One region of the Exiguobacterium sp. FD-YE-25-4 genome, then DNA from elsewhere that is predicted to be linked to it. Evidence: predicted binding sites of a transcription regulator. Region 1 holds the regulator's gene; the other holds the start of a gene.
What was found. Region 1 encodes Rex, which represses fermentation and respiration genes when NADH is low (regulators of the CRP and FNR family bind a similar motif). Its sites were predicted from a motif close to TTGTGAAATATTTCACAA; they were not measured.
Positions count from the first base shown of each region.

Region 2: a site for Rex is predicted at 1,723-1,740, ahead of ric (iron-sulfur cluster repair di-iron protein). Genes of this name have one in related genera too.

Region 1 covers NZ_CM168041.1:384,026-388,502, forward strand. The annotation lists gene AC13H5_RS02030 (ABC-F family ATP-binding cassette domain-containing protein) at 1-486, opposite strand, end outside; gene AC13H5_RS02035 (redox-sensing transcriptional repressor Rex) at 636-1,292, shown strand; gene AC13H5_RS02040 (twin-arginine translocase TatA/TatE family subunit) at 1,292-1,510, shown strand; gene tatC (twin-arginine translocase subunit TatC) at 1,514-2,302, shown strand; gene AC13H5_RS02050 (hypothetical protein) at 2,443-4,477, shown strand, end outside.
Region 2 covers NZ_CM168041.1:206,694-211,170, forward strand. The annotation lists gene AC13H5_RS01025 (malate synthase G) at 1-13, shown strand, start outside; gene AC13H5_RS01030 (hypothetical protein) at 10-306, shown strand; gene aceA (isocitrate lyase) at 373-1,653, shown strand; gene ric (iron-sulfur cluster repair di-iron protein) at 1,801-2,508, shown strand; gene modA (molybdate ABC transporter substrate-binding protein) at 2,616-3,350, shown strand; gene modB (molybdate ABC transporter permease subunit) at 3,347-3,988, shown strand; gene AC13H5_RS01055 (DUF3221 domain-containing protein) at 3,985-4,356, opposite strand.

The sequences.
Region 1 (4,477 bases):
GCGCTCGAAGTCGTCCGGATAGAAACGCATCCCGTGAAGGACGGAGCGTATCGTCGCCTCGTATTGATAGCCGCCGCGGTCTTTGAACGTATGCTGTTCTTCATCATAAGACGACAGCAGGCGCTCATAGGCGGCCGGGTCGTTCAAGATGCGCTCAGATCCCATGTCTTGTTCCATGCGACGGAGCGTTTTTTCCTGTTCAATTAAATCGGTGAAGACGGTGAGCATCTCGTTCCAAATCGTCTCGTTCGATTCAAGTCCTGAATCTTGGGCGAGATAGCCGATTGTCACATCTTTTGGCTTCATGATGTCGCCTGAGTCATAGTTATATTCCCCGGCGATGACTTTGAGCAGTGTCGACTTGCCGGCGCCATTCCGGCCGACGAGGGCGACGCGTTCGCCTTCTTGGATTTCGAGTTTGACGTTCTCTAAAATCGGCTCGACGCCGAATGATTTCGATAAGTTATTGACTTGCAGTAGGATCAAGTGAAAAAACCCCTTTCTCTCTATTTAGTATACTGTATTTTTTAGTCTTTTCAGGTATATTCGTTGAGTGGTTATGTGAATTCGTTTACAATCAAGGTGTATGAAATTAGATTCGTTTGAAACGCGTCGTAAAAAGGAGGCTCTTTCCGTTGAGTCAAAACGAACCAAAGATTCCGCAAGCGACAGCCAAACGGTTGCCACTATACTATCGGTTTATCCAAAGCCTGCATTCATCAGGAAAACAGCGTGTCTCTTCTGCTGAACTGAGTGAGGCGGTCAAGGTCGATTCGGCCACGATCCGTCGCGATTTCTCGTACTTCGGTGCGCTCGGTAAAAAGGGATATGGCTATAACGTACAGTATCTGTTAGACTTTTTCCGTAAGACACTGAATCAGGACGAGATTACGAACGTCGCCTTGGTCGGGGTTGGTCATCTCGGGACAGCTTTCGTCAACTATAACTTCCTTAAAAACAATAACACACATATCGTCGTCGGGTTCGACGCAGACGAGACAAAAGTCGGCACGACGATGTCCGGTGTCCCGATTCATCACGTCGATGAGATGGAACAGATTATGAAGCAAAACAAGATTGACGTCGCGATTTTGACGGTGCCGTCTGCCTATGCACAGCCTGTCGCGGATGACTTGGTCCGCTTCGGCATCAAAGGCATCTTGAACTTTACACCGGCCAGGCTTACTGTGCCGGATACGGTCCGCGTCCATCATATCGACTTGTCGATCGAACTCCAGTCGCTCATTTACTTTATGCAACACTATCCATCTGCTGAGGGGGTCCATCAATAATGGAATTACTATTATCGTCACTCGTCGTCGGTATTCCAGGCGGAGCAAGTCTGTTTGTCATCGCGATTATCGCGCTCATCATCTTCGGGCCGAAGAAATTGCCTGAGTTCGGCCGTGCCGCCGGACAGACGCTCCGTGAGTTCAAAAACGCCACGAGTGGCATGATGAACGAGCATGACGAGAAAGACAAGAAAGAAATTGAGAAGAAAGAGCAGTAAGCGATGAGCCATCAACCTGATCAAGAACGGGCACTGTCCGACCACTTGACAGAGCTGCGGAGACGACTGATGCTGTCGGCATTTGTCGTCTTTGCCTTCTTTTTGATTGCTTTGCCGAGTGTCAAATATGTGCTCGCCTATCTCCAGGCCGACCTCGTCGAACGAGGCCTTGAATTGAACGCCTTTGGGGTCGCGGACCCGCTCATGATTTACTTGAACTTGGCGCTCGTCATCGGGCTCGTCGCGGCTGGTCCGTTTCTACTGTATCAACTGTGGGCGTTTGTCGCACCTGGTCTGCATCCGAACGAACGGAAAGCGACGCTCGCTTATATTCCGATCATCTTTATCTTGTTCCTCGTCGGTTTGGCGTTTGCCTACTATTGGTTGTTCCCGCTCGTCCTCGATATCTCGACGGACCTCGGGCAAGACCTTGGTCTGACGCAAATCATCGGGGCGTCGAACTACTTCACGTTCTTGCTGCAACTGACCATCCCATTCGGACTGTTATTCCAGTTACCGGTCGTGACGATGTTCTTGACGCGCATCGGTGTCGTGACGCCGTACTTCCTGTCATCGATTCGGAAGTACGCCTACTTCGCCTTGTTCGTTGTCGCGGCCTTCATCACGCCGCCGGATTTGACGTCGCACCTCATGGTGTCGCTGCCGCTCTTCTTCTTGTATGAGATCAGTTTATCGATTTCCCGCATCACGTACCGGGGCGTGCTCCGTCGTGAGAAAGAGGCGATGGTGAAAGAACAAGTCGATTTGATGAAACAAATGAATGAGAAGTAAACACCATGTCATGCGACGTGGTGTTTTTTTGATTTTAGGGCTATTCAATTTTGAAAAAACAACTTAAAATTAGGAGGGTTAAATCAAAAAATGGATTATTTTTGAAAGTTATACATTCATAAACAGAAATGAGGAGACTGATGAAGAAGTGGTTATGGAGCATGCTCGTGGTGCTCGTCATGATGGTAGCACCGGGAGTTGAAGTCCGAGCAGAGGACTATGCCAAACCGGAAATCATTCCGGCTGGAGAAGTCGTAGGAAACGGCGAATATGTGTGGCGTTCGGGAGATCCGGAGACGCTAGTTCACATTGAGACCGGTGAAGAATATACGTTACCGATTCGCGTGTCTGCTGCTTATAATATGTATGCCATCGGAGACGGCCGATTTATGTTAAAAGGATGGCCGGAATGGGTGATGTGGGATATACGTACGAATGAAGCGAAGACATTCCCAATCGAAGCAGGAAGTGAGAATCGACTCGTCTCAACGAATGTAACAACAGGAATGATGTTATGGGCTGATGACGAAAAGTATATCATCACATCGACGTCAGGTGATATTCTCGGATCGCTCACGAAAGACAGCGATCCGGTATACAGTCTGCTCGATGACGGGAACGTCCTCGCGTTCGCCGACGGTCAAGTGACGAAGCGGACGGTGACAGGAGAGGTGCTTGAGACAATCAGTTCCTATTCAGGACAGGTGAGGTGGGCCCGTCACATGAAAGAAGCGAATCAATGGTTCGTGATCAAAAGTGATGACTCGGAGCACATGTTTATTTTCGATTTGGCGACGAAACGATGGATTGAGAAAGAGGCGCCAAACATAAGTAATCTTACGTGGAAAGACGGCACCTATTACTTCATGACGCGAGAAATGTATACGACATTCTATGTCAGTTATAACGTCAGCACGAATGAGTGGAAAGAGGCACCGATTGATGATGCTGACATTCGACAACACGGTCCTTGGTACGTCTTTGGTATGAAGAAGACGGAAGTGTACACGCCGGAGTCTTTATGGAAAGCACCATGGCAACTGAATGTCAATGTGCCGAAAACGACGAATCGCTATGAGGTAGGTCGTCCATATGACGTCAACGGAACTGCCACGCTCGTCGATGGTACGGCCTTACCGATTCCAGCGACTGAGCTGACGGCACGTTTAGCCTATCAAGACGACCCGTTCGTTTGGGAGCAAGGGAAACTGACGCTACAGACGAATGAATCGTATGACATGATTTTTAAGTGGAACGATTTTGAGCGCCGGTTAGACTTATGGGCATCGAACTATGTGCCACTCACACTCGACCCGCCAACCGGTGTCTTAGGTCCGATTAGCGGGAAGACGACACCGAACACGCCGGTGTTTGTCAGTGTGACAAAAAACTTGTATCAATCGAACTCATCGGATTCATTGTTGAACTATCAATCGGCGACGGTCCAATCGGATGAGTCGGGGCGCTATACGTGGCAACCGGCGCGGTGGTTCACACCTGGATCGCGTGTGACTGTGAAAATCGGTAGTGGGTCAGGTGTTTACGCCGATCCGATTGAACTTCAGACGGTCAAAGAAAGTGACGATACTTCATCAAATGGTATCTCGGTTCTGACGAAAACGGTCACTTCAGGTGTCACATTGAAAACGACGCCGAACGCCGCAGTGGATGTGTTGATTCGCAGTGGGAAATACTACGAAATTTCGAATGAGCAGGCAGATGAAGACGGACTCATTTCGATTAAAGAGTTTAATACGATGCCTGTAGACATCGGAACAAAAGTCTACTTCAAATTAAAAGAAGCACCCGCTTCAGCGTTCCGGCTCACAACCGTGGAGACAAGAGTGGAACCGCCTGTCTTTTCGTGGACTCGGACACCGTTAATGTATGACAAATCCATCAACATCACATCGAGTACCGATCAGGCTTATCGCATCTATCGAAACGGGACGCATGTGGCGACAACACGCGTCATGCCGTACACGTTCGATACCCCATTGAAAGAAGGGGATGTCATTCTCGTCACACGTTCGAGCGGCGATGCGACGTATGAACTCACAAAGACGGTCCGTGCGTTCACTCCGACGCTCAGTGTGACGGACACGTTGATGACAAAGACACAAGCGACACTCTCAATCAAAAAGACGAGCACGGCGACAGTGCGCTTCTATGTAA
Region 2 (4,477 bases), 180 kb from region 1:
AGCATCATCATGACAACGAAAAAAATCGAAAGCGAACAGTTGATTGAACGTTGGGTCGTCCGTCGGATCGTCTCGGGGGAATCGACAGCGGCGCTCGCTAACACGGCGTTCGTCTATGGGAACGATTTGATGCGCCTCGTGCTCGACCGGGCCGACGGGTCGCTCCAAATCATGAGAGAGCCGGTCGAAGAGGTCGTCATATTCCGTAAACCAGAAGATCGTGACGAAGAAAACGTCTGTCGTTGCTGCGGGATGGAGCACTCGTCATTCAAAGCGGCGCTCGAATGCTGTGCATACTTGGATTAAGCTTGCATTATCTGTTATATAACAAAAGATGAATATATAAATTAATATAATACAGGAGGAATGGATATGAATGAACAACAAATGCAACTAGAGGATATGTTACAGTCGGAACGGTTTAACGGGGTCGAACGTCCATATGGGGTCGAAGACGTGATGAGGCTTCGGGGGTCTGTCCTAATCGAGCATACGCTCGCGACAAAAGGAGCGGAACGGTTATGGGAGTTACTCCACGAACGAGACTACGTCCACGCGCTCGGCGCGTTGACGGGGAACCAGGCCATCCAGCAAGTGAAGGCGGGTCTCGAAGCCATCTATTTGAGCGGATGGCAAGTCGCCGCCGATGCGAACTTGTCGGGACACATGTACCCGGACCAAAGCCTGTACCCGGCTAACTCGGTGCCGAGCGTCGTCAAACGGATTAACCAGGCGCTTCAACGGGCCGATCAAATTCAAACGGCGGAAGGGAAAGGCGATACGCATTGGTTCGCCCCGATCGTCGCTGACATGGAAGCCGGTTTCGGCGGTGTGCTCAACGTGTTCGAGTTGACGAAGGCGATGATTGAGGCGGGTGCAGCCGGCGTCCACTTGGAGGATCAACTCTCTTCAGAGAAGAAGTGCGGTCACCTCGGCGGCAAAGTGTTGCTGCCGACACAGACGGCCGTGAAAAACTTGATTGCCGCTCGGCTCGCGGCAGACGTCATGGGGGTGTCGACGATTATCGTCGCCCGGACGGATGCTCACGCAGCGAATTTGATTACGAGCGACATCGACCCAATCGACCATCCGTTCATCGTCGGTGACCGGACGCCGGAAGGCTTTTATCGGACCGAGGCAGGAATCGAACAGGCGATCGCGCGCGGTCTCGCCTATGCACCGTACGCAGACCTCGTCTGGTGCGAGACGTCCGAGCCTGATTTGGACGAAGCGCGTCAATTCGCGGATGCGATTCATGCGAAGTATCCGGGCAAACTTCTCGCTTACAACTGTTCGCCTTCATTCAATTGGAAGAAAAAGCTGTCGGATGAGGAGATCGCAACGTTCCAACAAGAGATTGGTGCGATGGGATATAAGTTCCAATTCGTCACGCTCGCTGGCTTCCACTCGCTCAACTTCGGAATGTTCGAACTCGCACGCGGGTATAAAGACCGCGGGATGGCCGCCTACTCGGAACTGCAACAGGCCGAATTCAGTGCAGAACAGCACGGTTATACGGCGACACGTCACCAACGTGAGGTCGGGACCGGGTATTTCGATGAGGTGTCTCTCGTCATCTCGGGAGGCCAGTCGTCAACGACGGCGCTCACCGGATCGACCGAGGCAGAACAATTTGAAGCGCCGTCCCATTAAGCGTCGCCCCTCCACAAGAGGGGCTTTTTTTGTGTCCAAATTCAGAACGCGTGCATCCTGTTCACTTAAATGTGACGTATTTCACATTTTTGTCGTCAAACTCTTGCTACGCTGAACATGTCAAAATGAATATGGAGGTTATGACAGATGACACAGACATTCACGGGCGATACGCACGTATCTGAAATCGTCAAACAATGCCCGCAAGCGGCAGACATTTTCAAACGGAACCGAATCGATTTTTGTTGTGGCGGCAACCGGCCACTCGCTGAAGCGACTGACAAATCGAAACGGTCGACGGAAGACATTTTAGAAGAAGTTAATGCGCTCTATCAACGCAAGCAAGAGATGAACGAGAAGAGCATCGATTGGGATGCTGCTTCTTCATCGGAATTGATTGAGCACATCATTTATAAGCATCACCAGTTTTTGACGGACGAATTGCCACAGCTCACACCATATGTGACAAAAGTGTTCCGGGTTCACGGACAAAACCATCCGCACCTCGGACGCATTCATCAACTGTTCAATCAATTGAAAGTGGAACTTGAACAACATATCGTCAAAGAAGAGACAGAAGACTTCCCGACGTTGCTTCGTCACGAGACGGCACCGACAGCTGAAACGAGACGGGAGCTTGATGACATCTTGGCCTCGCTCGAGTCAGAACACGCGGCAGCCGGTGACATTTTAAAAGAGTTGCGTCAAATCACGAACGACTATACGCCGCCTGAAGGAGCGTGTGGGACGTATCGTCTTGTCTATCAACGGTTAGAAGCGCTCGAATCGGATACATTTGAACACATTCATCTCGAAAACAACATTTTATTCCCGCGGGCGCGCACGTTCGCTTAAGCAGTGGCACACCTCTACTTACGTGGGGGTGTCTTTTTGTGACGTTTGATACAGATGGGAGGCAAATCAAGCGCTACGATAAAGGGGAGGCAAAGGAGTGATTAATCATGAAACGGGTGAGTGGAGTCATCGTAGGGGTGACGGTCGCCTTATTACTAAGTCAAGTCTGGTCGAGTTCAGATTCGGAGGACACCACCGTGACCATTTTGGCGGCGGCAAGCTTAGGACCGGCTTTAGAAGCGGTAGAGCGACAACTTGAAGCGGAATTCGATGGGATCGACGTTCGGGTCGTGACGAACGGGAGCGGCGCCTTGCGAGCACAAATCGATCACGGGTCTCCGGCAGATATCTTTTTAGCCGCGAGCGTTGATGATGTCGACCGATTACAAATCCCGATTCTAGAGCGGGATGCGTTTTTGCATAACGAGCTGTGGCTCGTGACACCGAAAGGGAATCCGTGCGCGGAGACGTGGGACGACTTAAACGCATGTGCTCGGATCGTCATCGGTGACCCGGTCAATGTCCCGGCCGGTCGCTACGCGAAAGCGGCGCTAGAAGTGGAAGGCGTGTGGGAAGAAGTGGAACCACGAATCATGTTCGCCCAGAATGTGAGACAAGTGTTGACGCTCATCGAACAAGGCGACGCCAATGCGGGATTTGTCTATAAGACGGAACTGACGACGGACGTCGAGTCGCTTCAGGCGGTCCCGTTTGAAGCGACGGGTACGATCGCGTATCCGGCGGTCCGATTGACGCACAACCCATACGTGCGCGATGTTTACGCGCGTTTGTTTGACGATGATATCCAAGCTCACTTTTTAGCGAAAGGATTTTCTAAATGACGCAATCTCCACTTCAACTCACATTCGAAGTCGGGATGATGGCGACGGTGAGCGCCTTCATCCTCGCCTTCGGAGCGGCCTATTTCATGCATCACCGTCAATTCAAAGGAAAGCGGCTGTTGGAGACGGTGTTTTTACTGCCGCTCATCTTGCCGCCGACAGTCATCGGACTATACGCCTTGATTGTCCTCGGGAACAACGGGATCGGCGGATTGTTACCGATTACTATCTTGTTCACCAAACAGGCGAACGTCATCGCGTCCGCCTTGGCCGCGTTCCCACTCATCTACCAAACGATTCGTCTCGGTCTCAAACAACTCGATGCGGAATGGTATGAGGCCGGACGCGTGCTCGGCGGGTCAGAGCGTCAACTGTTCACCTACGTGACGATTCCGCTGCTGTTACCTGCGTTGACGAGCGGCTTTGTCCTCGGCTTCGCCCGATCAATCGGCGAGTTTGGGATTACGATGATGATTGCCGGAAATATCCCGGGCGAGACGATGACGCTCGCCACAGCGATTTATATGGCGACAATCAACGGAGATATGACCCAGGCACTCGTCTGGAGCGGATGGTTGGTTGGTTTGGCGTTTTTAGTCCTCTGGCTGAGTGAACGTTATGGCAAGCGTTCATATTAGTCGATCACGTCGATTTTTTTCACATAAGACCGGTTCGGAGTATTTAAGATACTCGGACCGGTCTTTTTCCAAATGTGGACGTGGTCTCCGACAGTGATTTGCTCGAACGTGGCTTTCACTTGAAACTTGAACCAGCTTACGTCTTCCGGTTCACTTTGTGCGAACAAGGTGTCAGGAGAGAGCGTGGCCTCTTCTGCGGTAATTCCGCTGATGACGAGTGCGGTGCGGTCAGATTCATTTATTTCAATCACATACCCCTCGACATCTGGTTCGGTCGTCGCTCGATTGGCGAAGACGAAACCGATGGAAAAGACGACGAGCATGGCCGCGATGGTGAGGAATAACATGATTTTAAGCGATGATTTCATAAGGGAACGCCTCCTTCGTTCATTATTCTGTCACGTCTCGAATCGCTTATCTGTGAAAAAAGTAACAGTTAAGTCGAGATGTCATCTTTATGATGAAACTATGAAGTCGCTCGGAAAGAGA